2 regions of the Paenibacillus sp. B2(2019) genome follow, and region 2 is predicted to be linked to the other one. Evidence: riboswitches for the same ligand, from Rfam matches in the RefSeq annotation. Region 2 holds a riboswitch; the other holds the start of a gene.
What was found. A riboswitch is a leader RNA that binds a small molecule or an ion and turns the genes downstream of it on or off. The one in region 2 is predicted to bind S-adenosylmethionine.

Region 1: linked by a shared signal. The riboswitch ahead of metA (homoserine O-acetyltransferase MetA) and the one ahead of PAENI_RS08900 (methionine ABC transporter ATP-binding protein) in region 2 are both predicted to bind S-adenosylmethionine.

What each region holds. Positions count from the first base shown of each region.
Region 1 is NZ_VTZR01000017.1:101,121-112,814, forward strand. Features, by position in the region: gene PAENI_RS14835 (aminotransferase class I/II-fold pyridoxal phosphate-dependent enzyme) at 1-815, shown strand, start outside; gene PAENI_RS14840 (aspartyl-phosphate phosphatase Spo0E family protein) at 1,066-1,254, shown strand; gene PAENI_RS14845 (cob(I)yrinic acid a,c-diamide adenosyltransferase) at 1,438-2,004, shown strand; gene PAENI_RS14850 (RluA family pseudouridine synthase) at 2,006-2,995, shown strand; gene PAENI_RS14855 (arsenate reductase family protein) at 3,176-3,550, shown strand; gene PAENI_RS14860 (5'-3' exonuclease) at 3,859-4,785, shown strand; gene PAENI_RS14865 (ROK family protein) at 5,048-5,929, shown strand; gene PAENI_RS14870 (HRDC domain-containing protein) at 6,141-7,157, shown strand; gene corA (magnesium/cobalt transporter CorA) at 7,240-8,175, opposite strand; SAM riboswitch class I at 8,574-8,704, shown strand; gene metA (homoserine O-acetyltransferase MetA) at 8,818-9,738, shown strand; gene PAENI_RS14885 (aminotransferase class I/II-fold pyridoxal phosphate-dependent enzyme) at 9,775-10,947, shown strand; gene mqnC (cyclic dehypoxanthinyl futalosine synthase) at 11,215-11,694, shown strand, end outside.
Region 2 is NZ_VTZR01000011.1:120,545-132,238, forward strand. Features, by position in the region: gene PAENI_RS08895 (methionine ABC transporter permease) at 1-522, opposite strand, end outside; gene PAENI_RS08900 (methionine ABC transporter ATP-binding protein) at 522-1,538, opposite strand; SAM riboswitch class I at 1,639-1,778, opposite strand; gene PAENI_RS08905 (Cthe_2314 family HEPN domain-containing protein) at 1,879-2,613, opposite strand; gene PAENI_RS08910 (COX15/CtaA family protein) at 2,723-3,700, opposite strand; gene PAENI_RS08915 (thioredoxin family protein) at 3,790-4,134, opposite strand; gene PAENI_RS08920 (putative polysaccharide biosynthesis protein) at 4,213-5,841, opposite strand; gene PAENI_RS08925 (DUF456 domain-containing protein) at 5,869-6,354, opposite strand; gene PAENI_RS08930 (Cof-type HAD-IIB family hydrolase) at 6,391-7,146, opposite strand; gene PAENI_RS08935 (peptidoglycan D,D-transpeptidase FtsI family protein) at 7,224-9,329, opposite strand; gene PAENI_RS08940 (peptidoglycan D,D-transpeptidase FtsI family protein) at 9,356-11,431, opposite strand.

The DNA.
Region 1 (11,694 bases), on a different contig from region 2:
CTTGCTATATTTCTTATTCGCCGATAACGGCTATTGGTGGAGGTATTCCTGTAGGTATCGAAACCATCGGAGAGAATGACTTTAAACTTACTGCAGAGAGTTTGGAAGCGAAGATTACTCCACGCTCCAAAGTTCTAATTCTGTGCTACCCGAGCAACCCAACGGGAAGTGTTATGACCCGAGAGGATTGGGAGCCGATCGCCAAGGTTGTAGAGAAGCATGATCTTATTGTAATTTCAGATGAGATCTATGCGGAATTAACGTATGGAATTAATCATGTCAGCTTTGCCTCATTGCCAGGTATGATGGACCGTACGATTTTGGTCAGCGGTTTCTCCAAGGCTTTTGCCATGACTGGATGGAGAATGGGTTATGCTTGTGGTCACCCTGATTTGATCTCCGCTATGCTTAAGATTCACCAGTACACTGTGATGTGCGCTCCTTCTATGGGCCAGGTGGCTGCACTTGAGGCACTGACCAATGGGATGGAAGAGAAGGATCGAATGGTCGATTCTTATAACCAACGGCGGAGGCTGATTGTTAAGGGTTTGCGTGATGCGGGACTGGAGTGCCATGAACCACAAGGTGCATTTTATGCTTTTCCAAGCGTGCGCAAAACGGGACTGACTTCTGATCAGTTTGCACAACGATTATTACTTGAATATAAGGTGGCAGCTGTACCTGGAAGTGTCTTTGGTTTAGGTGGTGAAGGTTACTTACGCTGCTCCTATGCTACATCAGTAGCTCAACTGAATGAAGCTATAGAACGCATTGGTGCTTTTGTCACACAACTGGAACGAGAGAGAATGGAATAGAGAAAATTGGACTATAGCCTATCCTATAATCCTATGGTATTATTTTACTTTGAGAGTAATTAACCCCTATAATAGAACTAACAAGGACGTATTTTACTCTGGAATTAAGCGTTGCTTTGAAGTTGCTTTTATTACTTTAATGACATTTTGTGGCACGCGCTCAATAATACTTTTAGGAGGGATGATTGTGCTTAGTGCCGATTATTACTTACCTTCCTATGGAGGGCAGTGTTTTTCTGGAAGTGGGAAACTGTCCCCCAAGGGTGATGCTTCTGCTCGCATGCTCTCTCTGGAAGATGAAATTAGAATACTCCGTAGCAAAATGGAGCAGCTTTTTTTGCAGGAAAAATCATTCACTTCAGATAATGTGATTGAAATTAGCAGTTTACTGGATCTCAAGATAAATGAATACATGAAGGGGCGTCCAGTTGGAAAATAACGTCGCTACATGCTGTTGAAGAGGACCCTAGGGTCCTCTTTTTGTTGTTCCTTTAAGCTCACATATCGCAACATTGCAGTCACACTTGGAGAGAATATGCCTATACTCTTCATTTGCCATTTTTATATAAGAAAGCTTAAACTAGCATTATGTGATTTGAAGAATGGATAGGAGGAGTAAGCCATGGTGATCTATACACGCACGGGTGATGCGGGTCAAACTTCAGTGATTGGCGGCCGGGTTGGTAAGGACGATGTCCGAGTTGAAGCTTACGGAACGATCGATGAACTGAATTGCTTTGTAGGTCAGGCAAGGAGCCTGATGGAGGACGATCAGTTTGATGATGTACGCGAGCAGCTGCTGGAAATTCAGCATGAGCTATTCGATTGCGGAACCGATCTGGCTTTTATTAAGCTAGGTGATGGTGGTCAATATATGGTAACAAGTGAGATGGCTAAACGGTTGGAGGGCTGGATTGATGAGCTTCAAGCAGAGAATCCACCACTAGAAAAATTCATCCTCCCTGGGGGCAGTCCGTTGGCTTCGGTTCTACATGTGTGCCGTACGGTTTGCCGCCGGGCGGAACGCCGGGCAGTTACACTTGGAAGAAATGCAGACATTAACCCGGAAGCGGTTATTTATTTGAACCGGTTATCCGATTATTTCTTTGCGCTGGCTAGGACGGCTAATACACGGGCAGGGATTACTGATGTAGAATACATTCGCAGTAAAAAGGTGTTCCGAGACTAATATGACTAGCTATTATTCACCAATTACTTACATTATACCGCCAGAAGAGGATGACTGGTTGCTGAAGACGATCCTGCATAAACGGATGGATGTCTCACGTAAATTGTTGTCACGCCTTAAGCAAACAGAACAAGGGATTACATTAAATGGAGAGCGTGTTTATATCAGCGTACATGTTAAGGCAGGCGATATTGTACAGATTCGCATGGAAACAGAGACTTCGGATGATATTTTACCGCAGCCGATTCCCTTTGAAATTCTATTTGAAGATGAGCATCTGCTCGTAGTAAACAAGGCAGCAGGGATCATCGTGCATCCCACACACGGACATTACACTGACACGCTGGCTAACGGAGTAGTTCATTATTGGGCGCAAAAAAATGAACGTTTCCGCTTTCGACCCGTCCATCGTCTGGACCAGGAAACCTCCGGTGTGTTAGTCATCGCCAAGAATTCGTATAGCCATCAGCATATTTCTGAGCAGATGATTGCGGGTACAGTGGACAAACGTTATGCTGCATTTGTTCATGGGGCTCCTGTGGAGCCTTTCGGCGATATCGACGGACCTATTGACCGTGATCCTGAGGAGCCGCATCGGCGTATCGTGACACCGGATGGTTATCCTTCTCTGACTCGGTATGAGGTTAAAACCGTATACGCACAAGGTTCAAAAGTTGAACTGAAGCTGGAGAGTGGTCGTACTCATCAGATTCGGGTCCACATGACCTCTATCGGCTGTCCTTTGATTGGTGACAGCATGTATCGTCATGAGCTGTATAATCTACCGGAATTGACTTTAACTCAAAGTGAACAGTTGGAGTCCGTTACAGCACTAGATGCCTCCATACCGCGTCAAGCACTGCACGCGGTGCGTCTGACGTTCAAGCATCCGGTGTTGCTGCAGGAAATGATCTTTGAAGCTCCTTTGCCGCCTGATATGGCGGCCTTGGAGAACGTATTGGAGCAAGGCCCGAAAGCGAATTTGAGGTAAAAATTATCTTAGTGATGTTAGCCAGAGGGCGAATTGGTTCTGGAGAAACGGAGTGTTCGCCTTTATCCTCGGATTTCATCCGCAACAAGCGGACTAAATCAAGAAATCCGAGGATAACAGCGATCGGAAGAATAATTTGCCAGCGTAGCGCACTCATCACTACCATTAAAGGAGAACAACATGAGCAAACTAAAAGTATATCAATATCCAAAATGCAGCACCTGCCGCAGTGCAGTAAAATGGCTACAAGCTCAAGGTCATGAGCTAGAGCTTCAAAACATCGCAGAACAGCCACCTACCGTTGAGGAGCTGCGTGAATTGCTGGCCAATAGCGGACTTGAACTGAAAAAGTTTTTTAATACAAGTGGTGAAGTCTATAAAGCATTGGGTCTTAAGGACAAAATGGCACAGCTTAGTGAGCAGGAGAAGCTTGAGCTGCTCGCGAGCCATGGTATGCTAAATAAACGTCCGATTGTCACTGATGGTGTTAAAGTTACGGTAGGCTTTAAAGAAGATCAATATGCTGAAGCTTGGACCAATACTTCCAAAGTATAAATCCGTAAAGGGGATGTCCCAACAGTCATTTCATGGCTGTTGTGGCATCCCTTTTTGGATATCTAGGAAAATCACAAAAGACCAAGATTCTATAATATACTTATATTTCTCGCTTAAGCTTACCGCCCTTGCAAGGGCACCGATGGTGTTTTTACTTGTTAATTTCAAAGGATAAGAATAAGCTCCCATATGTGTAACTATATGATCCCTTATCAGATCAAGTATTTTCTGATAGAATACTCTTTGTGCAATAACATGGACAAGCGCTTAATAACAATACAATGAACGATTAAGGGAGAGGTTTATACATGAGAGCAGAAACAACGGGCCGTGTAATGCTTGTAGATGGAATGGCTCTGCTGTTCCGGGCCTTTTATGCGACCTCTTATGGAGGATATATTCGCAAGACAAAAGCTGGATTGCCGACGAATGCGGTGTATGGTTTTTTGCAGTATTTTTTCGATGCAGTAAGCACATTTGAGCCTTCTCACGTCGTATGCTGCTGGGATATGGGCAAAGGAACGTTCCGCACCGAGAAATACGATGGATACAAATCGAATCGGATTGAAGCCCCGTTAGAGCTGATTCCACAGTTCGATCTAGTAAAAGATGTAGTAGCTGAGCTTGGGGTGCCGAACATTGGACTTGCAGGCTATGAAGCGGATGATTGCATTGGTACGCTGGCTTCTTGTTACAGTGAAAACTCTGAGGTATATATTTTGACGGGTGACCATGATATGCTTCAGCTCATTGATGAGAATGTTAAGGTCGTCATTATGAAAAAGGGACGCTCTAACTATAAAGTGTATGACCTTGCAGAATTGCTGGAGGAAAAGGGTCTAACCCCTAGACAAGTGATTGACCTGAAAGGCTTTATGGGCGATACCAGTGATAATTATCCCGGCGTAAAAGGGATTGGTGAGAAGACTGCGCTGAAACTGCTGACCGAATACAGAACAGTTGAAGGTGTAATTGAGAATCTGCATCTGCTCCCTAAAGGTGTGCGTACCAAAATCGAAGCAGATCTGGATATGCTGCATTTATCGCGAGAGTTAGCGGAAATCCGTTGCGATGTACCAGTGGTCTGTGAGCTGACGGAAGCCTTGTGGCAACTACAGCGGGAAACAGCTGCGCGCAAATTTCAGGAGCTAGAGTTCGGCAGCTTGATGCATTTGATTGCTGAGGTGCAGGACGAACGGGGAATTGTACAGATTGAGTTAGGCGATTTGGGTTAAGATCAGACACCCTTCATGCAAAGATGCATGGAGGGTGTTTTGTTAAACTATAAGAACGTATAAGTTTCACACTATACATTATCCTTATCTTTCTCTCTTAAACGCTACCGTCCTTAAAAGGACGCCAAAGGCATTTATACATGTTGTGATAGCGCTTCATTCGACGTATAATTAGGGCTGGTGATTGCTTTTTTTAATGATATTATTTATTTGTGTATGGGTAGCGTTTCAACTTCTAACTAGAGAAAGGGAGATAATTGCTGTGAAGCTATTGGGAGCGATTGAAGCAGGCGGAACAAAATTTGTATGTGGGATTGGTTATGAGGACGGTACCATTGTTGACCGAGTTAGCTTTCCGACAACAACACCGGAAGAAACGATGGGACTAGTAATAGACTATTTTAAAGAGAAAAATGTAGAAGCATTCGGAATCGGATCTTTTGGACCAATTGATCCCGTACTGGACAGCCCTACTTATGGTTACATAACAACGACACCAAAACCTCACTGGGGACAATATAATCTGGTAGGCACAATGGTTGAGCAATTTAACGTTCCGATCGGCTTTGACACGGATGTGAATGGTGCAGCGCTTGCGGAGAGTAAATGGGGAGCAGCTAAAGGTCTAGACAGCTGTCTTTATATTACGGTTGGGACAGGCATTGGAGCAGGAGCGGTTGTTGGCGGCCAGATGGTCCATGGATTGTCACATCCTGAGATGGGACATATTCTAGTTCGTAGACATCCAGAGGATACGTTTGAGGGTTACTGTCCTTATCATGGCGATTGTCTTGAAGGATTAGCCGCAGGTCCGGGGATCGGCAAACGCTGGGGACAACCGGCAGGAGAGCTACCAGTGGACCATCCGGCATGGGAAATGGAAGCTCACTATCTTGCACATGCACTCATGAACTATGTGCTGATTCTGTCTCCTCAAAAAATCGTAATGGGCGGTGGTGTTATGAAGCAAAGCCACCTATTCCCGTTGATTCGCACTAAGCTGCAAGAGTTATTGAGCGGATATGTTCAACATTCATCGCTTAATGTCGACATCGATAATTATGTTGTCTCACCAGGTCTTGGAGACAATGCAGGGCTTGCTGGAGCGATTGGATTGGCTACATTAGCTCTAGCTAGAAACTAGTATAAAAAGACATTGACTGTTCGGTAATATATGGTATTCTAGGATCTAACAGTATAGCATTTAATGAGGGAGCACCTCTTTCGCGTTTATCGTGAGAGAGGTGCTTTTTTGCGTTCGGGGTCTGATTGAGAAAGGATTTGTTCGCTCCGAAGGAGGCTCTTCCCGGAAGGTTATTGTGCTTGCTGTAATGTTGAGAAAGGTAGGGATGAATATGCAAATTGTGTTTATGAACCGTTTATCCAGAATATCTGGAGTGGATCAAGAGGTGTACGCCCAGTTGTGGATTGGAGAGGAAGAGGGGATCTGGAGTTTGGGCTGGCGTGATTTTTCAGGTGGGGAGAATTACATTGAGAATTTGTGGTATGAAGGTGGTTCATGGAATGAGATGCTCTGTGTATACAGGCATGAGCTAGCAGTGAAGATGGGAGATGGCTATCGACCCTTAATCGATGGGATATTCCACGAGGAGGATAGTCTTACTGGACGTAATCAGGAGCAGCTGAAGCTTCAATATTACAGCGAACATTATGGGAATGAAGCCATTTATGAAGAGTTATGTGCTTGGCGCCGTGGTAAGGCTTCGAGTGAACGGAAGGCGCCCTATATTCTCGCCAGTAATCGTCTGTTGCGCTTGTTAAGTACATTTCTACCGCATACGCCAGAGGAACTGATGCAAATTCCGGGTGTGGGAGAAGGCAAGATAGCACAGTTTGGGGCTGATTGGCTGGCTATAACTACTGCGGTGGCAAGGGAACATGCCTTCCCTCTAAATTGGGTGAATGAAGTAATTGAAGAGGAGTCTTTCGTATCTTGGCTTTATAAACAGAAAGAAGTCAAATATAAGAAGCAGCTAGAACGACTGCGCTTGCGGAGGATTTTGCTACAGGGGATCGAGAATGGGTTGGGCTTGGAACAGCTTAAGGTGAATAGTGGAGTGAACCGGCGTGAACTGATTGAAGCGGTAGAGGAGCTAGAAAGAGAAGGTTATTCTGTCGAGAAGCTGATCCATGTAGAGCTTGGCAATATGCCGCAGAATGAGCAGGATGCGATATGGAATGCCTATGTGGAGCTCGGGGATCTTTTCCTAAAACCGGTGTTACATAAGGTGTATGGTGACGATTTTTCTGCTGCTGAAGGATTGGATATTTATTATGAGCGTCTGCGATTGATACGCATCCGTTTCCGTCGAGAGCAAACGCATAAAGTGGGCATGGCGACCAGCTTTTAAATTTGCGCATACCAAAAAGACGAAGGCTTCCTTATACCTTACGGTTACAGGGCCTTCGTCTTGCTTATTCGTCCGGTTCGTTTCATAGCCATTCCTTCTTGCGGAAAACATACAGCATCCCACAGCCTAACGTCAACATAACGCCTATAACGCCATAATAGCCATATTTCGTATGAAGCTCGGGCATATGATCAAAGTTCATACCGTAGATTCCGGTAATTACGGTCAGGGGCATGAATATTGTTGTGATCGCAGTAAATACTCTCATAATTTCATTCGCGCGGTTGGCGATACTGGATTGGTATGCCTCTCGTAAGTTGCCCATGAGATCGCGATACGTCTCAAAGGTTTCAGATATTTTAACCGCATTTTCATAAATGTCGCTAAAATATTTCTGAAGCTGATCATCAATCAGACGGAGGTCTTTTTTATTTAGGGTATTAATCACTTCTTTTTGTGGCCCCAGCATTTTCTTCAACCATAGAATTTCACTTCGCAGACCGATAATTTCACTAAGATGTGACTTTTTGGTATGCATGAGGATATCTTCTTCCAGCTTCTCAATCCGAGCTTCAATTCGGTCGCCGACGGAGAAATAGTTATCAACGACAAGGTCAATTAGCAAGTAAAGGAACATATCCGGTTCACTTACTTCTTGCTCCCAGAGCATAGGCTTCAGGATTCGTAGTTCATTGATCTTTTGTTTCGTGACAGTGATGATGTAATGTCTTCCAAGGAATACATTGAGTGCCCGTAGGAAAATTTCTTCATCGTCAAAGCGGATGCTATTTACAACTATAAAGTAGTGACTTTCGTATATTTCGATCTTTGGACGCTGATCCTCTTCGCTAAGGCAATCCTCAACAGCAAGATCATGTAGGTTGAACAAGGGCTGAAGCAGCTCCAAATCCTCAACATCGGCGTCAATCCAATAGAACCCTTCCGTTGGGGGTGTTAGTGTTTCATCAATTTCATCAATAGGTGTAAAAACCCCTGCATTTACCAGCCGGATTTTCATCTGATTTCACTCCTCCTATCCCCAGGTCTTCACTAGGGACTGCTAAATTAAGCACAGAGAAAAAAATCAGCTTGGCCGGCGGTACAATCAATACATAGGGCCAAATGACGTTTCGAGGGCATGAAGAAGAACTGCTCCCGCCGCCGGCAAGCTGATGATTATCCTGTGTGGTTGCTCATTCTGTACACATATTTGCGAGCTCGGGTCGCCTTCCATCCTTCTTCTCACCTCTTCTTTTCGTTCAGGTATGAAATACTTGTCTAGTATAACAACGGAGTATGCCTCTTTCAAGCAAATTTATTGTGATTTTGAGGCTTCTTCAGCATTGTATGGACTTGACGAAAAGGAGGTTCATGATTTAAAGTGAATTTTAAAGTAATTTAATTGAATACAGCTAAATCTTATCAAGAGCAGGTGGAGGGACTAGCCCTATGAAACCCGGCAACCGGCGTGTAAACGCACGGTGCTAATTCTTGCGGAATTTCTGCAGACGTCTAATCGTTTTCAGGAACATTCTGGCAGATGAGAGAGGCGCATATGACTGTAGATATGACCTTTCTCGATTTCCGAGGAAGGTCTTTTTATGTTCAGCAAGCCGCAGTGCGGCAAAACAACTAAATTCAGCTAAGGAGTGGAAAGACAATGCCAATTAAAATTCCCGACAGTTTACCGGCGAAAGAAGTACTATCCGGAGAAAATATTTTTGTGATGGACGAAAGTCAGGCTTTCCATCAGGATATCCGTCCACTACGGATTGCTATTCTGAACCTCATGCCGACTAAAGAGACGACAGAGACTCAATTGCTGCGTTTAATTGGAAATTCGCCACTACAAGTTGATGTTACTTTATTGCATCCGCGTTCCCATATTTCCAAGAATACTTCTGCTGAACATTTGAAGAGCTTTTACAAAACCTTTGACGAGATCAGCCACCGCCGTTTGGATGGTTTAATCGTTACAGGTGCTCCTGTAGAACAAATGGAGTTCGAGGAAGTATCGTATTGGGAAGAACTGAAAGAGATTTTTGAATGGAGCAAGGACAATGTGACTTCAACCATGCATATTTGTTGGGCGGCACAGGCAGGCTTATATCATCATTTTGGTGTTCGTAAAGTGGCATTGCCTGAGAAATGTTTTGGCGTCTTCGCTCATACGATTAATCAAAATAACATTAAACTGTTGCGCGGCTTTGACGAGGTATTCCATGTACCACACTCTCGTCATACCGATGTCTCCCGTGAAGATATTGAGAATAACCCAGATCTGCAGATTCTGGCGGAATCCGAAGAAGCTGGTATGTATCTAGTGGCTACAAACGACGGTAAACAAATATTTGTGACCGGACATTCCGAATACGATCCCCTATCCTTGAAATGGGAATATGACCGTGATGTGTCTAGAGGGATGGAGATGGCTTTGCCGAAACATTACTTCCCTAAAGATGATCCAGAACGTACACCTCCAGCAGTGTGGCGTGCGCATGCCAATTTATTATTCTCTAACTGGCTCAATTACTATGTATATCAAGAAACGCCTTATGATATCGACCCGATTGTTTATTAATAATAGCGCTACAATATAAATTAGGAGGCATTAATCATGGATGACAAACTTAGGATTGAAAGTAGACTGGCTCAAATAGGTTCTCAAGAAGATCCTGCCACAGGAGCAATTAATTTTCCGATTTATAATGCAACGGCATTTCGTCATCCAAAACTCGGTCAGAGCACAGGGTTTGATTATAGCCGCACCAAGAGTCCGACCCGTTCAGTGCTTGAGAATGCAGCTGCGGAACTGGAATCTGGAGATGCAGGATTTGCTTGTAGCTCAGGGATGGCAGCGATACAAACGGTGCTCACCTTGTTCGCTCAAGGCGATCATCTGATCGTTTCGCTGGATCTTTACGGCGGTACCTATCGTTTGTTGGAACGGATTATGTCCAAGTTTGGAATCACTGCTTCTTATGTAGACACGAATGATTTGGATGCACTGGAAGCTTCGCGTCGTCCAAATACGAAAGCTGTATTTATTGAAACGCCAACGAACCCACTTATGATGATCACGGATATTGAAGCCGTGTGTACTTGGGCACGTCACCATGGATTACTTAGCATTGTAGATAATACGCTGCTGACACCATTCTTCCAACGGCCTATAGAATTAGGTGCGGATATTGTAGTTCATAGCGCTACTAAGTATTTGGGTGGTCATAATGATGTACTGGCAGGCCTGATTGTATCCAAGGGTGTAGAATTATCAGCTGAACTAGCTATTCTACATAACTCTATTGGCGCCGTGCTCGGACCAACAGACAGTTATCAGTTGATGAGAGGCTTGAAGACATTGGCGCTGCGTATGGAGCGTCACGAAAGCAATGCACTAGCGATCGCTCACTACTTATTAGAGCATCCAGCGATTGCGGAAGTGTTCCATCCAGGATTGCCTGATCATCCAGGACATGAAATCCAGAATCGCCAATCTTCAGGCAATACCGGTATTTTTTCTTTCAAATTAAAAGATGCCAGATACGTAGAGCCACTTCTTCGTCATATTCGTCTTATTGCATTCGCAGAAAGCTTGGGCGGCGTAGAGTCACTTATGACTTATCCGGCTGTACAAACACATGCTGATATTCCTGTGGAGATTCGAAATGCTGTGGGTGTAGATGATCGTTTGCTGCGCTTCTCCGTCGGTATTGAACATGCAGAGGATTTGATTGCTGATCTTGGCCAAGCACTAGAAGCCGCTAGGGCAGAAATTGAGTCCAAGTAACAGGAAGAAATGTTCAATCGAGTGTTAGTGGAGAAATAGAGTATAACTAGCAGTATCGCTTAGTGCGATGCTGCTTTTCTTCTGGATAGGAATTTGCGAAGAATGTAAAAGCATTTTTCAAGCTGTTCAGATTGTGATACGATGAGGAAATGAACTGTTCAATTGTATGAGAAAGGGTTGTCACCTTGAAAAAGAGACAACGTTTTTTCTTCCTGTAATTTTGTGATTCTACCATACCCCTAAGGGTTTAGAAGGAGGATGCGAACGATGAGTGCGATAGATCTTATTTTGGACAAAGCCCTACGGGGTGAACGTCTCCAATTGGAAGATACCATCCGACTGTTCGAGAGCAACGAAATTGAGAAAATGGGTGCAGCTGCAAACACCATAATGGAACGCTGGCATCCAGACCCGATGGCCACGTTTGTAATTGGTCGTAATATTAACTATACGAATGTATGTGATGTCTACTGCCGTTTCTGCGCATTTTATCGCAGACCGGGCTCTGATGAGGGTTATGTATTGCCGGATGAGACGATTTACCAAAAAATCGCTGAGACTATCGCTGTAAATGGTACAGAAATACTGATGCAAGGCGGTACGAACCCAAATCTTCCTTTCAGCTATTATACCGATATACTTCGCGGAATTAAGCAACGTTTTCCTGAGATTACAATGCATTCCTTCTCTCCTGCTGAGATTATGAAGATGAAAGAAGTGTCTGGATTATCGCTCGAGGAAGTTGTA
Region 2 (11,694 bases):
TAGCCCGCCGCCGCCTACCATCCCGGACATTGCCGTATAGGAGACCAGTGTAACCAGTGTGATCGTAACCCCAGCGAGCAGACCTGGACGAGCCTCTGGCAAAAGAACACGCATAACGATCTGATTCGTGGATGCTCCCATCCCTTGCGCCGCTTCGATTACTCCACGATCCACTTCTCTTAATGCCGTTTCCACCAAGCGAGCAAAGAATGGAGCTGCACCAATCACGAGTGGTGGAATCGTACCGAGTACTCCGATGGAAGTTCCAACAACGGCTTTGCTAAATGGAATTAATGCTACCATCAAAATGATAAACGGTACCGAACGTAGGATGTTTACGACGAACGATAAGACCGAGTAAATTACTCTGATTACTATACTATTCGATCTTCCCCATAAATACAATACAATTCCGAGTGGTAAACCAAGAATAATTGTGAACAATCCAGAGAATATTAACATTTGCAAGGTAGCAACTGTAGCATCCATCATTTCTTGCCAGTTTAAGTCTGCGAAATTCATTACGAAATCACCTCCACTTCAAGGCCTTGAGCGGTTAGTTCGGCTATCGTCACAGCGATCGCTTCAGCTGGACCTTCGAACCGAACAATCATTTGTCCATAAGGTACGTCTTTTATCGTTGAGATGGTACCATGCAGAATGGCGAAGCTAACACCTGTCTCACGTACTACATTGGAAAGTGCAGAGCCGTAGGTCTTCTCTCCGAAAAAAGTAATTTTGACGGCCTGAGAGTTGTCCCCAGCAGCAGCGTCAAGCGCCGTACGAAGGGGTCCCTCATTCTGTGACTCACTGCGAATGAAATCGCGAGTGACCTCATGCTGCGGCTTCAGGAATACCTCCGTAACTTTACCTTGCTCAACGATACCACCACCATGAATGACCGCAACACGGTCGCAGATGCTCTGAATCACGTGCATTTCGTGAGTGATCAGCACAATGGTAAGATGGAATCGTTTATTAATATCGAGCAATAGCTTAAGAATAGAGTCTGTCGTTTGTGGGTCAAGCGCAGAGGTTGCTTCGTCACACAGCAGCACATCAGGGTCGCTGGCAAGTGCCCGTGCGATGCCGACCCGCTGCTTTTGTCCGCCTGATAATTGGGAGGGATATTTATCCCGGTGTTCTTCAAGCCCCACTAAGGCAAGCAAATCTTTCACTTTAGTATCAATATCTGCTCTCGAGGTGCCTGTGAGTCGCAGAGGAAAAGCAATGTTATCGTACACCGTCGCAGAAGATAGCAGATTGAAATGTTGAAAAATCATCCCAATTTTGCGCCGCTGTTCCTGCAGCTGACCTTGAGTAAGCTTAGTTAGTTCAATGCCATCTACCCAAACTTCCCCTTCTGTCGGACGCTCCAACAGATTAATGCAACGGATCAATGTACTTTTCCCCGCTCCAGAATGGCCAATAACTCCGAATATTTCACCTTTCTCGATAGACAAATTCAATCCGGAAAGTGCTGTAGCCGCATGGCTGCCTTTTCCATATACCTTTGTTATTCCTTTTAGATTAATCAACGCTCGTCGCCCCCTTTATATTTCACTTATTCCATACAAAAAAACCTCCGACGATCGATGCAGATCGCAAGAGGCTCTGTGTGTTTATTTAGACAATGCCTTCTCATCTGCCAACGACCACAAACCTTGCGTCATTGTAGGAATTAGCACCATGACATTTGTACATAACGCTAATCGCGCTGTATACAAATCGGTTGCCGGGCTTCATCGGGCCTATCCCTCCGCCACTCTCGATAAGATATAGAGTATGAAATTTTATATTTGAATTCGTACAGACTTTAATGCAAGCATAAGTATAGTAAGTTTCTTCTTTTTTGTCAAAAGGAAATATCTTGAACGCTTAGGTTTGTACACGCTTTGCCTTGCTGATTTCCTTACGCAGCTGTTCATTGCTGTAGCTGAATGCCGCGATTAATGTTTTACAGTTCATTTCAAGGGACTGCTTTAAATCCTCAAGATGGCTATCTAAATCCTCAAGCTGAATTTTGTCATGCAAGCCTTGATGTCGCTGCCATAAATCATCCTGCATTTCGGAATTCATATAATGAATTTCAGCATTTCTGCGCTTGCGTAGATTCTCCAGTGGATCACGATAAGAGTTCTTGATCTGTTCCAGTTGATCCGCTAGCGCAGGATGCACATTCAATAACTGAAGTTGACGCAGTACTGTAAAATAAGAAAAGTGCGTTTTTAATTTGGAGGTTTTGAGGTCATAAAAATGATTCAGTACCGTTCCAAGCTTGTCCAGAAGAGAGAACACACGAATAAATCCATCTTTATAAAAATAAACATACCGCGCATAATCGCCTTGTTCCACTGGTGACATATCGTCCATATAACCAGCGATTACCGATTTCCGGTAAAAAGCAGCTGCGAACCAGCTTTGCTCCAATTCATCCAATGAGGAGATCAGTCCACGTGTCCAAATCTCCAGCTTGCGGTATTCATGGTCATTATCCTCATGAGCGTTCATTTCCTTGCGCAGTAAGGCTGCAAATGTGGCCATGTTCTCCATCGCGTCAGCCAATACACCGCTGTTCTTTCGAGGCGGCTCTCCAAGTATAACCCGCAGCATATCCCAGTCCTCCTAAAGTTTTGTCCAGCACCACGATATACCGATTTCCACTTTATTATTCCGCAGGTAAAGCGACTCTATCCACGGTGGGAACTTTCTACCAAGGGTGTTACAACGGTGTCATTTGATTCGTTGGATTTTTTTCAACAACTACATTTCTCGCACGATTCAGCTGCCAGACTCTTACACTCATATAACATAAGACACCAAACAAACTAGCGATCAACAAAATATGAGCCAAAGCGGCAAATATGTACAATCTTTCATTATCTAGTGTGTAAACAACAGCAGCTCCACTAAATACCTGCATCAAGCACAGCAGAACAGCCGCTACGCCAAGAGCTCTTAGCTCTGGGTAATCCTTATGTTTCCAAAAAGCTAAATGTCCAAGCACCGCAGTAAGAATGAATAAGATCAAAGCCGCAATCCGGTGCGTAAAAACAATACCTACTCCCCCGGAAAGCTCGGGTACCCATTCACCGTTACAGAGCGGCCAGCCAGAACATCCACCGCGCGAATCCGTATGACTAACAAAGGCTCCAATATAAACAACAACATAGGAATATAAGGCCGTGAAGCAGGTTAAATTGCGGAAAGCCTTACTGACGGGTTTCTTCTGAAGCTCCATCTTAGGATCGTACTCACCTGCTTCATGTCGCCTTTTAGTTCCTAGAGCCAGCATTAGAGAACTTGAAAAAGCGATCAAAGAAAAGCCCATATGTAGTGCCATTACAGCAGCAGATTGGGATTTAATCACTGCAAGCGCTCCCATACCACCTTGAACAATTACAAACAGCAACGTCATGAATGCATATACTAACAAGTCCCGCCGATTTCGAGCATAACGCCAAAAGGCAATCATCGAGGCAAGTGACAATAACCCTGCCAATCCGCTAAACAAGCGATGGGTGTATTCAATCATCGAACCTACAGTATAGGCCGGAATCAATTTCCCATGACAGAGCGGCCATTCATTTCCGCATTCCAATCCCGATCCAGTCTTCGTTACAACCGCTCCCCCTAGTACAGCGAGGAACATGATAAGGCAAGTAAGATAACTAAGCCATTTCAACTGATTTGTCGACAAAAATATCACCCGCAGTTTTTAGTAATGAAGAAGCATCTTAAAAAACCACCGCTTTTGCTCGAACAGGCGAAAGCGGTGGTTTTCCGGAATTACTGTTGAAGGCTTTGATGCACTTGAACCGCTTTATCCAGGAAATTCTCAATTTCCTCGCGGGATTTACGTAATTTATTAACGAATCTAACCAATTCACGTCCATCGGAATACGCGACAAAGCTTGGAATACCCATAATATTTTGTTCCTGACTAACGTCACCCACAGCATCAACGTCAACCTCAACCAGCGTTAAACGATCTGCATAGGCTTGCTCTACCTCAGGAATAAAAGGATCGATAAATTTACAATCCGAGCACCAGTCCGCCTTGAAGATGGCTACAGTTAATCGAGGAGATTGAATGGCTACCTGAAATTCAGCAGGAGAACTAATTTTGTCCATAGCTTGTTCAGTCCTTTCTTCCATATCTGTCAAATTTCTATTCTTTAAGTGAAGCAAAATGTCATGCAGAAGTCAAACTTATTCTCTCATACGAACACGCGCAGGCTGCAATTTCATCAGCGGATTCAACAATTTTTGCAATGCACGCGGATAACTGGAGATTTCCTGTTTAGTAAGTACACCCAGTACAATTAGCATGACCAGATAAATAACAACAACTGCGGCTCCTACAACAAGACAAGTGATCAGAAACGCCAAACGTGCAGGCATTAGATCTGTTAACAGAATTCCAGCTTGGTTAAGTCCAAAACCAATACCACCGGACACCAGAACCGCAATTGCAAAGCCGCCCCACCGTTTACCCATAATTTCGAAAGGTACAATGGATTTCAGCATCCGTAAGTTAAGAATAGTAATAACTACGAAACAAAGTGCTGTTGCGCCGATAATCCCGTAGATCCCAAATATCTTACTTAGTAAGAAGCTTGCGACTAATTTAACAATAATACCCACTAGCACATAATACATTGAAATGCGTGATTTGCCCATACCGAGCAAGATGGAGTTCGTTGTCATCATGGTGATCTGAAAGATCGTTCCAATCGTAAGCATCGCCACAATTCCGCTTCCGTCCAAGCTGCTGAACAATAACCCGTTTACAGAATAAGCTGCTGCCACAAGTGCCAACACAATTGGCATCCCTGTCAGGATAGAAATCCGCAAAGCAAGTGTAATTTGCTTCTTCAAGTGTCCCTCATCCCGACGGGCATAAGCAGCTGAAATGATCGGAATCAGCGAGGTTCCTAGCGCAATGGCTAGTACCGGTGGAATTCCGGCCACACTTTGAGCACGCGTGGTTAGTATACCCAAAGCTGCTGTTGCACTCTCTCTACCCATCTGATCAATAAGCAGTGGAACAGCCAAAGAAGTATCAATCACATTCACTACGGGAATCGTAAGTGAAGAGAGCACGATCGGAATTGATAGTGTGAAAATATCTTTGTAAATTCCCCAAATTGGCAATTTTTGAGTGGTATTGTAATTTAATCCTTGCTGTTTATCCTCTCGGCGCAGCTTGATTGCAAAATAAATCATGACACCAAATGCTGCAATACTACCAATTACGCTACCGAAGGATGCTCCCGCAGCTATAGTTGTATTGTTATACCCCTGCTGTAATAGAATATAAGCTAGTAAAATAGCGACTAGTACGCGAGCGAACTGCTCTACAATCTGTGAAATACCACCAGCCATCATGTTGTTGCGCCCTTGAAAATATCCACGCATCATGGCAATTGCCGGAAAAAGTAAAAGCGCAGGTGCAATAGCCCTAACTGCCATCGCTGATTCAGGTACATCAGCAATATGTGTCGCATAGAACGGAGCACCTATGTACAGCAAGGCCGTCATGATTACCCCTGCTGCTACTGAAAATAGCAATGCTGCATGATACACTTGTCTCGCCTCTTCAGGACGATTCAGAGCGTACCGCTCGGAGACCATTTTACTGAGCGTACTTGGAATACCTGCTGTAGCCACGGTGAGCAGCATTAAATAGATATTGTTCGATACCCCAAATGATGCTCTCCCCACATCATCAAAAATATGATCCAGCGGCACCCGCTGAACAAGCCCGAGTACCCTTGCCACCAAAGCTGCAGCAGCAAGGATAAGCGTGCCTTTTACGAAAGACTCTTTCTTGGACAAACCATTTCCCCTTCTTCACTGTTAAAATTAAAACCGGACGACCCATATAAAAAAGAGGACGACCATAATAATTTGTAGCACAATTTTGACAACAGTACTACTAAACAACCCAAGTATTGATCCTACACTTACTTTGGCAGCTTTAGCTGGTGAAGAACCTACGATCAATTCTCCTATAAAGGCACCCAGAAACGGACCAATAATAAGTCCAAAGGCTGGGATTACAAAAGGACCAATGATTAGCCCAATCGTACTCCCGATAATCGATGAACGTGAGCCGCCAAATTTCTTAACGCCCCACGCCCCTACAACGTAATCAGCAATAAATAAAACTACAACGATCAGCGTTTGAATGATCCAGAACCAGACACCAAAAGGCTCGAAAGAAAAGAACCAGCCATATACGAAAAAGGCAAGATAAATCGCAAGCGCACCCGGCAGTATTGGGTACACAGCCCCCGCTAGCCCTACGGCAAATAAAGCAATAATAAGAATCCAACCCAGGATCGCCAACACTTAACCTCCTAATAGCAAATATGCTCTATGGATTCACTTCGCAATAGCTTCATTAAAAATATATTTTTGAATGACTTCTGCAATTCCATCATTATTATTAGAAGCCACCACAACGTCAGCCTCTTCTTTAACCGTCTCCTGAGCGTTGCCCATGGCAACCCCAAGCCCTGACTGCTGAATCGCTGCAAGGTCATTGAGGCTGTCACCAACCGCTATAACTTGGGACATGTCTAGTCCTAGCAGCTTACAGACTTCCATGATTCCGGCTGCTTTATTCACTCCTAGAGGGTTAATCTCCAGGTTATGTGGAGAGGAGTTCGTAATCTCCAATCCACCCATATCTTGAAGACGAAGCAGCAGCTTATGACGAAGCTCATCATCTTCGGTGTGATAACCGAATTTAAGCCATTCTCTGCCCGTTACATCCCCATCCCAGTTATCCTGTTTGTGGACTTTTTCCGTAGAATAGGCCCAGAACCAGATGTCATCTTCTTTAGCAAGTTCATACATTTGTTGTACCAGCATAGGATCCATCAATGATCGCCGATAAATTTCATGTGGTGCTCGCCATATCTCACTACCGTTCACAGTAATCATAGGTGTTTCTAGTCCAAGCTGCTCAGCATATGGAAATGCACTTGTAAAAGCTCGGCCTGTCGACAGACAGACATGAACGCCTGCGTCGACCGCCTTTTGAAGCCATTTCACCGTTGTAGGTGTAATAATCTGTTCATCATTCAGTAGGGTTCCATCCATATCCAAAGCAAGCAGGCGGTATTTGGCAGTCATTGCCACCCCTCCATTCTTTTATGCTCTCAATAGAGCAGCTGTTTATTTTTTAATCATTATTCACCTTAGAGTCAAAGTTACTGAGTACCTGTAGTCGTTCCTTCATTCGCAGGATCATTTGTATTATTACCTGACTGTAGACTCTTCTTCGGAACGCCATCAAGTCCATATTCCCAATCATAAGCATCAAAAATTTTACGTGCGACCGGCGCGGCACTCTGGGAACCAAAGCCTCCTTCTGGAATAACTACGGCTACTGCCAGCTTAGGGTTATTTCGTGGGGCATAAGCAATAAATACACCGTTATCGCGAATTTGACCCTTTGCCACTTGTTGAGATGTTCCCGTCTTACGAGCAAAATCATAAGGGAAATCAGAAAAAGCACTAACTTCACTTCGCATACCCTGTTGAATTTCTTTCCAGTAGGATTTATCGAAGGCTGTTACTTCATCTATTACCTCACGACCGAACTCCTTGACTACTTTTCCGTCAGCATCTGTAATCTTGCTAACTAGCTGAGGTTTGATCCGCTGTCCTTCATTAGCAAGTGTAGCTACGTATTGGGCAAGCTGCAACACCGTATAACTACCTTGTTGGCCGAAAGAAGCATATACAAGTGCCGCTTGGGCGCTACCCGCAGCCTCTATATTGGTATAGTTAATCTGTCCTAAGAATTCATTTGGCAGACCACTTCCCGTGGATACACCAAGTCCAAACTCTTTCATATACTTATCCCAGACATCTACGCCTTTGCTTTTGTATTTGTCATACAATCGTTTACCGATCATGTCCACCATGAACGCATTCGAAGATTTCTCAATCGCTCTTGCAGGGTCCATAGAACCGTACACATGTCCTCCAGAGTTTCTTACCTTAGTTTCATGACCTGTTTTACCAAAAGTCGCGAAACCTCTATCCGAATAGTAAGTTGAGGTTGTAAAGAGACCTTCATTCAAACCCACGAGTACGCTCAAAGGTTTAATCGTTGAACCTAATAGCAGCACAGACCTAAGTCCATTACCTGACGTCCCTGAAGAAATCGGATTAATGGTACCGTTCTGATAGTTGTCCATAATACTGTTCCAAACATCAGTGGATAAGGATCCCGATGTCCAAATATTCGTATCGTAGTCCGGCATACTTGCCATACTGACGATATTCCCCGTATCGACTTCCATCGCTACAGCGTAACCAGTTAAAGCATTAGGATGTGTTTTACCCTGTACAGTATTGGAATGCAGCCACTTAATCTGATCCATAATCGCCTGCTCTGTCTTCATCTGAATGTTCTTATTAATGGTTGTCCAGACGTCATTGCCTTTCACAGGAGGGACTACACGTTCGACTTTCTCTGCCATGTTCTGTGGATTGACGGAGATTTCCTGATAGCCGTTTTGTCCCCGAAGCTCTCTCTGATACTGCAGCTCCAGGCCGTCAAATCCGACAAATTCGTCGTCCTTGTACGTTAGTCCTGGCTCCGGATTGTTCTTCATAGCATTTAAGATATTCTTATAAATATTAAGGCTGTTTGCTGATTTAAAAGGCTTGATATAACCTATCGTCTGTACGGCAACCGTATCTTTATCGTAATGACGAATGCTTTCCTCGACAATTTCAAGGCCTGGGTATTCTCCCTTATGTTCCATGAAATAGGCCACTTCCTGAGTAGTCAGGTCCGCCTTAATTCGCCGTGCCATAAAGCCAAGTGATTTCCGGAAATATAAATCCAGTGCGTCAATAACATCTTCTTCTGTCATCTTCTCAGCTTTTGGATCACCATATTTATTGAAATCAGCTACCAGCTTGGCTGCCAATGCATCTGACTTGGCTTTAGCTTCTGGAGTTAGGGTAGTTTTACCGGTAATTTTATCTGTTTGCTTAGCGGTATACTCCTTATTGAGCGTAATATACAGCGATTGAACCGGCGTAGAGTACGCTAACTTCTCACCTTCAGCAGCATAAATTACACCTCTCATGGATGCAAGGGGTACATTTTTGGTATCTCTGCTTGTCTCCACTTCAGTTAAAGTGGGTCCTTCCACGAATTGCAACACAGCCAGGCGTATAATAATTACGCAAAATATAACAAACGTGCTAAAGAAAAACACGTTGAGTCGCAGGCCTATGGAACTTTTACTGTTGGTCTCATCTGGAGGTGAGGCCTGCTTACGGAAAAAACTCACAGTTTATTTCTCTCCTTTTTCTCTAATTATTCTTGAACGGGGTCTGACGCAGGAGTGACATTCTTTTTCGGCACACCATCGAGCCCGTACTCCCAATCATAGGCATCAAAAATTTTACGAGCCACCGGAGCAGCGCTTTTGGAGCCAAAGCCCCCTTCTGGTATAACAACCGCTACGGCTAGCTTCGGATTTTCTCGCGGAGCAAAGGCAATAAATACCCCATTATCACGGTTTATATTTTTTCTGTCTGTTTTTTCAGAGGTACCTGTCTTACGTGCAAAATCATAAGGAAAATCATCAAAGGCACTAACTTCACTGCTCATCCCCTGTTTGATCTCTTTCCAATAGGATTTGTCAAACGTTACCGTATTAAGCACTTCTCTTTGAAATTCCTTAACCGCCTTACCTTGCGCATCCGTGATCTTGCTAACGAGTTGAGGCTTAATACGCACTCCTTCATTTGCAAGAGTAGAAGCATACTGGGCAAGCTGCAATGTAGTATAACTGCCCTGTTGGCCAAAAGAAGCATAGATAAGTGCGGCCTGCGAGCTGCCTGCGGCCTTAAGATCAGTATAGTTAATCTGGCCCGCTGATTCACCTGGGAGACCACTTTTCGTAGATACACCCAGCCCGAACTCTTTCATATATCTGTCCCATACCTCAATGCCTTTATCCCCCGGATATTTCTTGTAAAGCTGCTTACCCACCATATCAATCATAAATACATTAGAGGAATTCTTAATCGCCTTGGCCGGATCTAGTGAACCATATACGTGACCTGATGAATTTCTTACGGATGATTTATTATCCTTACCGAAATAAGTAATGCCCACATCTGAATAGGTTGTTGAGGTATTAAAGAAACCTTCCTTTAAACCAATTAACACACTTAATGGTTTGATCGTAGATCCCATAAATACAAGTGAACTAAAATCATGACCTGATCTACCAGATGAATTCGAAGTAATCGTACCGTTTAGATGATTATTCATTATTTTATTCCAAACAGGTGTTGGTAAGGAGTCTTTAGTCCATACATTTGAATCGTAATCCGGCATGCTTGCCATGGCGACAATATTTCCAGTCTCCACTTCCATTGCTACGGCGTATCCGGTTAAAGCATCTGGATGCGTCTCACCTTGAACAGCATTGGTATGCAGCCATTTAATCTGATCCAATATGGCCTGTTCTGTCTTCATCTGAATTTTCTTATTAATGGTCATCCAAATATTATTACCTTTTACAGGAGCAACGTTCTGTTCAACCTTCTCAGCCATATTCTGAGGAGTCACCGAAATGACCTGATAACCATTTTCTCCTCGTAGCTCTCGTTGATACTGCATTTCCAGACCGTCAAACCCTACATATTCTTCTGCTTTATACATAAGTCCAGGGGGAGAATCTTTTTTCATTTCACTACGGACATTCTTATACATCGCTATATCTTCAGTCGATTTAAACGGCTTTCCAAAGCCGACTGTCTGCACCGCTACCGTATCTTTATCGTAGTGACGAACACTCTCCTCCACGATCGTTAGCCCCGGATAATTGTCTTTATGCTCCATGAAATAGGCTATTTCCTCTGGAATTAATCCAGTCTTGATCCGTCGCGGCACATAACCTAAATACTTTTTGAAATCTAAATCTAATGAATCCAAGATATCTTGCTGCGTCAGCTTCGGTGCATTCGGATCTCCATATTTAGCAAAATCAGCTGCAAGCCTTGCTGCAAGCATATCGGAGTTGTACTTCGCCTTCTCCGTAAGTGAGGTCACACCCGTTACTTTATCTGTCGTTCTAGCTGTATAATCTTTAGTTAATGTAAGGTAAAGCGACTCCGTAGGTGTTGAATAGGCAATCTGCTCTCCTTCGGCAGCAAAAATAATCCCACGCATCGCTGCGAGCGGAACAATTTTCGTTTCCCGGCTCGTTTCTTCTTCACTCAACAGAGCTCCCTCAGTAAACTGTAAACCTGCAAGACGTACGATAATAATACAAAAAATAAAAAAAGTGCCAAAGAAAAAAATATTCAGTCTCAAACCTACAGAATTTCTTGAAGATATCCCGTCCTTAGGCGGGAGCTGCTTACCAAACAAACTCACCAGCTTTCTCCCCTTCTACAAGCATAAACGCCTTGACCGTCCTTATAAGGAAGGTAAGTGTTTAAGCGAGAAATATAAGACATAAAGTATAGTGCTTATACTTTCTTATATTTTTAAAAAATGTCTGACAACCCTTTGCCTGAGACATTACTCTTATGATGAAGGTGAGTTCTTAGCTGCTTATTGTGAGCATGCCCTCGCATTTAAGTTAGAACTGACGTTACTTGAGTTTATTGTACCACACCCCAGGAGTTCAGCGCCCT